Regions from separate parts of the Pedococcus sp. P3_C7 genome, predicted to be linked through region 2. Evidence: predicted binding sites of a transcription regulator. Region 2 holds the regulator's gene; the other holds the start of a gene.
What was found. The regulator HrcA, encoded in region 2, represses chaperone genes, less so after heat shock. The targets are predictions, from matches to a motif close to TTNGCACTCGNNNNNNNCGAGTGCNAA.
Positions count from the first base shown of each region.

Region 1: a site for HrcA is predicted at 1,730-1,756, ahead of groES (co-chaperone GroES). Genes of this name have one in related genera too.

Region 1 covers NZ_JBFUHC010000004.1:166,149-169,554, reverse strand. The annotation lists gene AC1DS4_RS06770 (class I SAM-dependent methyltransferase) at 1-750, opposite strand, end outside; gene AC1DS4_RS06765 (GNAT family N-acetyltransferase) at 788-1,633, opposite strand; gene groES (co-chaperone GroES) at 1,955-2,248, shown strand; gene groL (chaperonin GroEL) at 2,353-3,406, shown strand, end outside.
Region 2 covers NZ_JBFUHC010000001.1:162,442-165,847, forward strand. The annotation lists gene AC1DS4_RS00735 (DUF3097 domain-containing protein) at 1-658, opposite strand, end outside; gene hrcA (heat-inducible transcriptional repressor HrcA) at 807-1,838, shown strand; gene dnaJ (molecular chaperone DnaJ) at 1,894-3,018, shown strand; gene AC1DS4_RS00750 (16S rRNA (uracil(1498)-N(3))-methyltransferase) at 3,034-3,406, shown strand, end outside.

The sequences.
Region 1 (3,406 bases), on a different contig from region 2:
CAGCGGTCCCCACCACACGGCACACTCGACGACGTCGCCCTCCCAGGACGTCCACTGCGCCTCCGCGCCCGGAGGCAGGGCCGCGTGCGGGAAGCCGGGGCTCAGCTTGGCCCCGGTGGCCGGCAGTGCGCGGGCCACCTCCTGGACGGTGGTCCAGCTCGGCGAGATCTCGGCGAGGTTGAAGATCCTGCGGGTACGGCCGCTCACGTCGGCGACGCCGGGCGTGCGTCGCGCCGGGTCGAGCCACGCCCCCACGCCGCGCGCCCCCTCACCAGCCGGCGCGGTGAACTCCTCCGCCACCCCTTGGTATGCCGTGGAGTCCGGCCAGTGCCGCAGGTTCACCGCGGCGATCCCCGCGGTGACCTCGTCGGCGTCGATGGCCCTGACCCGCAGGTCGAGGCCCGCCATCGCCATGGCGTCCGAACCGATGCCGCACCCGAGGTCGTGCACCGTGTGGATGCCGGCGGCCCGGAAGCGCTGGGCGTGCTGAGCGGCCACCGCCAGCCGGGTCGCCTGCTCGAGCCCATCGGAGGTGAGCACCATCCCGCGGGCGAACTCGCCGAACTTGTCCTGGGCCTTGGCTCGCAGCCGGGCCTGGTTCAGGGCAGCTGCGACGAGGTCCGGCTCGAACCCCGCCGTGCGCAGTCGCTGCTGCAGTCCCAAGGCGGCCGACTCGTCGTACGGCGGGAGGGACTGCAGCAGACCCCAGCCCTCGCCGGTGGTCAGCCGTCGCAGCAGGGCCAGATCCATGCCCGGCATTCTGTCGTACGCCCGGGCGGTGGGTGGACTACGGGCGTCGCCATTCGTAGGGGGTCGTGGTCGAGACCTTGAGGAAGCCGGAGCGCTCGAGGATCGGCCGGGAGAACTCGGTCGAGTCGCTGTTGATGTAGCGCTTGCCGTGGCCGATGGCCGAGCGTGCGCGGGCGGAGGTCAGGGCTCGGTAGATCCCCCGTCCGCGGAACTCGGGCCGGGTGGCGCCGCCCCAGATGCCGGCGAACTCGGTGCCGGCGACGGGCTCGAGCCGTCCGGCGCTGACGATCTGGCCGTCGTGCTCGGCCACCCACATCTCCATGTCGTCGCGGGTCCGCAGCCGGTGCAGGACCTGGTCCGCGTGGTCCTTGGCCTCCTTGGCGTCGTCGCCGAACACCTCCGCCTGCATGGAGCACATCGCCCGGATGTCGCCCTCGTCGGTTACCCGTCGGATGGCGACGCCGTCGGGCAGCGCGACGTCGACGGCGAGCAGGCGGGCCTCGCCGATCATGATCGACTCGGGTTCGTCGGGGGTGAAACCGCGTGCGACCAGGGCCTCGTGCAGGCCGGGGGCGTGGTCGTGGCCCCGGGACTTCCACTCGACGGCCGTGATCTCGGGCATCGCCTCGTAGTGCGCGAGCGCCCCATCCACGAGCTGTGCGACCGACTCCCTCGTGGCCGGACCGGCGTCGGTGTCGAGGGTGCGGTAGGTGATGAAGCCGTGCCCACCCATGAACGTCGCGAGCACGAGGGGGCCGAGCCGGGCGGTGGCCAGTGACGAGGGCACCTCACGCTCCTCGCGCAGCTGCTCGTCGTACGCTCGCAGCAGCTCGGCGGACGTCTCGTCGGCGTTGTCGGCAGAGGTTTCCTGGGTGTCGGTCACGTGGCCGACACTGCCGCCCGCGGGGCCGACCGGGCAACTGGTTTGTCGGTCGCGCAGTCCTCCGTCGTCCGCTCGTGGCGAACGCGCCGACAAACTCTGGCACTCGAGTTGACCGAGTGCTAACCGCGAGCCTAGATTTGCGTTGGCACTCCGGTTCGCCGAGTGCTAACGCAGCCAGTCGGTCGATCCCCGCGACGGCGACCGCCAGGCAGTGACTTCTGGGCCAGAGCAACTTCTGTGCCAGAGCAAGCAGAGCACCACAGCACGACCAGCACCATCCACCTGTCCATCTTCGACATTCCCGAAGGGGAGGTCATCATCGTGTCGGTTTCCATCAAGCCGCTCGAAGACCGCATCGTCGTCAAGTCCGTCGAGGCCGAGCAGACCACCGCGTCTGGCCTCGTCATCCCGGACACCGCCAAGGAGAAGCCCCAGGAGGGCGAGGTCCTCGCGATCGGTCCCGGCCGGATCGACGACAACGGCAACCGCGTCCCGCTCGACGTCACCGTCGGCGACCGGGTCATCTACAGCAAGTACGGCGGCACCGAGATCAAGCACGGCGGCGAGGAGTACCTCATCCTCTCCGCCCGCGACGTCCTCGCCATCGTCGGCTGAGCATCCGCACCGCGTGAGTGACGTGCCCTGTATGCCGGCCTGCCGGCATACAGGGCACGTTGCCTTCAATCCCTCCTGAACCCGATTGCTAGAGAAGGACTTTCATGGCTAAGACGCTGGAGTTCAACGACTCCGCCCGCAAGTCGCTTGAGCGCGGAGTTGACGCGCTCGCGAACGCGGTCAAGGTGACGCTCGGCCCGAAGGGCCGCAACGTCGTCATCGACAAGAAGTGGGGCGCCCCCACGATCACCAACGACGGCGTGACCATCGCCCGCGAGATCGAGCTCGAGGACCCCTACGAGAACCTCGGCGCCCAGCTCGCGAAGGAGGTCGCCACCAAGACCAACGACATCGCTGGTGACGGCACCACGACGGCCACCGTGCTCGCCCAGGCCATGGTCAAGGAGGGCCTGCGCAACGTTGCCGCAGGTGCCGCCCCGGCCAGCCTGAAGCGCGGCATCGACGCAGCGGTCCAGGCAGTGAGCGCCAAGCTGCTCGAGACGGCTCGCGAGATCGAGGGCAAGGAAGAGATCGCCCAGGTCGCCGCGCTGTCCGCCCAGGACGAGACGATCGGGTCGACCATCGCCGAGGCGTTCGACAAGGTCGGCAAGGACGGTGTCATCACCGTCGAGGAGTCGTCGACGGCGACCACCGAGCTCGAGTTCACCGAAGGCATGCAGTTCGACAAGGGCTACATCTCGCCCTACTTCGTCTCCGACGCCGAGCGCATGGAGGCCGTGGTCGAGGACGCCTACATCCTCATCAACCAGGGCAAGATCTCGGCCATCGCCGACGTCCTGCCGGTGCTGGAGAAGGTCATCAAGACCGGCAAGCCGCTGCTGATCATCGCCGAGGACATCGACGGCGAAGCGCTGTCGACCCTCGTCGTCAACAAGATCCGCGGCACGTTCAACGTGGTCGCGGTCAAGGCCCCCGGCTTCGGCGACCGTCGCAAGGCGATGCTGCAGGACATGGCGACCCTCACCGGTGGCCAGGTCATCTCCGAGGAGGTCGGCCTCAAGCTCGACCAGGCTGACCTGGACGTGCTGGGCCAGGCCCGTCGCGTCGTCGTCACCAAGGACAACACCACGATCATCGACGGCGCCGGCAAGCCCGACGACGTCACCGGCCGGGTCAACCAGCTCAAGGCCGAGATCG
Region 2 (3,406 bases):
CCGGGCGCACGCTCTGCCACACGTCGACGTACGGGTGCCCCAGCACACGCACGTGCGCGGCATACGGTCCCCGCGCGGCGTCCTGCACCACCCGGTGCTCCTTGGTGCCCGGCAGCAGGTGGTCGACGAGGACTCCCATCCGGCGGCCGGGGCCGGGCTGGAAGTCCGCGATCGCCGCGACCAGGTCGTCCACGCCGTCGAGCAGCTCCACGACGACGCCCTCGACCCGCAGGTCGGCGCCCCAGACCTTCTCGACCAGCTCGGCGTCGTGCCGGCCCTCGACGAAGATCCGCGAGCCGCTGGCCACCCGGGCGGTCGCTCCGTGGACGGCCCGTGAGCCGGAGGCGGTGCGCGAGGCGAGGGCGCGTGCGTCGGCCAGCAGGGCACGGGCCGCGGCAGTGGGCGGCGTCAGGATGACGGGGGAGCCGTCGAGCAGGAAACCCGGACCCATCGGGAAACCCTTCGTGCGGCCACGTCGGTCCTCGAGGTGCACGACGCGCATCCCGCCGGCCTTCTCGACCCGGACCACCGCACCGCACCAGCCGGTCTCGACGTCCTCGACGACCAGGCCGGTCTCGGCCTCCACCTCGCGGGAACGGCCCCGCGGGGGGACCTTCCAGTCACCGGACAGGACATCGGAGCCATAGCGGTCGGACACCGACGCAGGGTATGCCGCCCCGGGGCCTTGGCTGCGCGGGCGCGCCGCCCGTGCGGTCAGGACACGGGAACAACGTAGACTTGGCACTCGCTGAGCCTGAGTGCCAGCCTGTCCGTAGCGGGGCCAGATCGGTCGAAGGAGGTGCCTGATGAGTGAAGAACGTCGACTCGCAGTGTTGCGCGCGATCGTGCAGGACTACGTCCAGACCTCTGAGCCGGTGGGTTCCAAGGCCCTGCTGGACCGGCACCAGCTGGGGGTCTCGGCCGCGACCGTGCGCAACGACATGGCGGCGCTGGAGGAAGAGGGCCTGATCGCGGCTCCGCACACCAGCGCCGGGCGGGTGCCGACCGACGCCGGCTACCGCCTGTTCGTTGACCGGTTGAGCTCGGTCAAGCCCATGACGGCGGCCGAGCGGGCCGCCATCGCCCAGTTCCTCGAGGGCGCCGTCGACCTCGACGACGTGGTGGACCGGACGGTCCGACTGCTCGCCTCACTGACGCGGCAGGTCGCCGTCATGCAGTACCCGTCGCTGACCCGGTCGACAGTGCGGCACATCGAGTTCGTCGCGATGGGCCCGACCCGCCTGATGGTCGTGCTCATCGTCAACACCGGCCGCGTCGAGCAACGCATCATCGAGACGAGCCACGACCTGTCCAGCAAGGACGGCGAGGCGACCCTCGGGCTCGTCCGGGTCAAGGTCAACGCGCGCGCCGTCGGACAGCGGCTGGTCGACGCCGCGGCGTCCCTGGCCAGCCTCGCCGACGAGTTCGAGCCGGGCGACCGTGACCTGGTGCGGGCCGTCGTGCGGTCCCTCGACGACGCCCTCGTCGAGGAGCGCGAGGAGCGTGTCGTCCTCGCGGGTACGGCGAACCTCGCGCGCGTCGGCACAGACTTCCCGCTCAGCATCGGCCCGGTCCTCGAGGCCCTCGAACAGCACGTCGTGCTGCTCAAGCTGCTGGGCACCGCGCGCGAGACCTCCGACACGGTCTCGGTGCGCATCGGCCACGAGAACCCGTTCGCCGGGCTCCAGTCGACCTCGGTCGTCTCGACCGAGTACGGCTCGGGCTCAGAGCTCGTCGCCGGTCTCGGCGTCCTCGGCCCCACCCGGATGGACTACCCCACGACGATGGCGTCGGTGCGGGCCGTGGCGACCTACGTCTCCCGAATCCTCGCGCAGTGACGCGCGTCCGACCTCGTACCACCGACCGTCACCCCGGTGACACCAAGGACATTCGTTGAACGACTACTACCAGGACCTGGGTGTGTCCCGGGACGCCAGCCCCGACGACATCAAGCGCGCCTACCGCAAGAAGGCCCGCACGCTGCACCCGGACGTCAACCCGAGCCCGGAGGCGGAGGAGCAGTTCAAGAAGGTGTCGCAGGCCTATGACGTGCTCTCCGACGCCGACAAGCGCCGGTCCTACGACATGGGGTCGGACCCCTATGCCGGCGGCGCTGCCGGGTTCGGGCAGGGGTTCTCCTTCAGCGACATCATGGACGCCTTCTTCGGCGCCGGGGCAGGTCAGGCACAACGGGGTCCGCGGTCGCGGCAGCGACGTGGCCAGGACGCCCTCATCCGGCTCGACATCGACCTCGGCGACGCCGTGTTCGGTGCCGAGAAGGAGCTCGCCATCGAGACGGCCGTGGTCTGCTCCACCTGTCACGGTGACGGTGCCCAGCCTGGCACCGCTCGCCGCACGTGTGACGTGTGCGGCGGTCGCGGCGAGATCCAGCAGGTCCAGCGCTCGTTCCTCGGCCAGGTGATGACGACCCGTCCCTGCGTCACCTGCCAGGGCTACGGCGAGGTGCTCGTCAGCCCGTGCTTCGAGTGCTCCGGTGACGGCCGGGTCCGCACCCGCCGAACCCTCAAGATCAAGGTGCCTGCCGGAGTGGACACCGGCACCCGCATCCAGCTCGCAGGCGAGGGTGAGGTCGGCCAGGGCGGCGGTCCCGCCGGCGACCTCTACGTCGAGGTGGCGGTGCGCCCCCACCAGACCTTCCAGCGGCGTGGGGACGACCTGCACTGCACCGTCGAGCTGCCCATGACCGCCGCCGCTCTCGGCACCACCGTCAAGCTCGACACGTTCGACGGCTGCAACGAGCTCGAGATCAAGGCCGGCACGCAGCCCGGCGACGCCATGACGCTGCGTGGCCTCGGGGTCACGCACCTGCGCGGCACCGGCCGCGGCGACCTCATCATCCACGCCAACGTGCAGACCCCGACCCGCCTGGACGAGCAGCAGGAGGAGCTCCTTCGCCAGCTGGCCACGCTACGCGGTGAGGAGCACCCGGCCGGGCGGTTGTCCCCGGCCCACCCCGGGCTGTTCGGCAAGCTCCGCGACGCCTTCAAGGCCAAGTAGCCAGGTCCGCCCGACGTGACCCTGCCGCTGTTCCTCGTCGAACCAGCCGTCCTCGTCGAGGCTGCCGCGGGCACGCGCGTGGTCCTCGATGGTCCGGAGGGCCGGCACGCAGCCACCGTCCGCCGGATCGCCCCCGGAGAGCGGGTGATGCTTGCCGACGGCGCCGGCCTGCGCGTCACCTGCACGGTCCAGGCGGCCGGCAAGGCAGAGCTCGAGCTGGTCGTCCTGGAGGTGTGCCGCGAGCCGGAGGTTGTGCCTCGGTTCGTCCTCGTGCAGGCCCTGGCCAAGGGTGACCGCGACGACCAGGCCATCGAGGCGGCGACCGAGTTCGGGGTCGACGAGGTGGTGCCCTGGCAGGCGTCGCGCAGCATCGTCCAGTGGCGTGGTG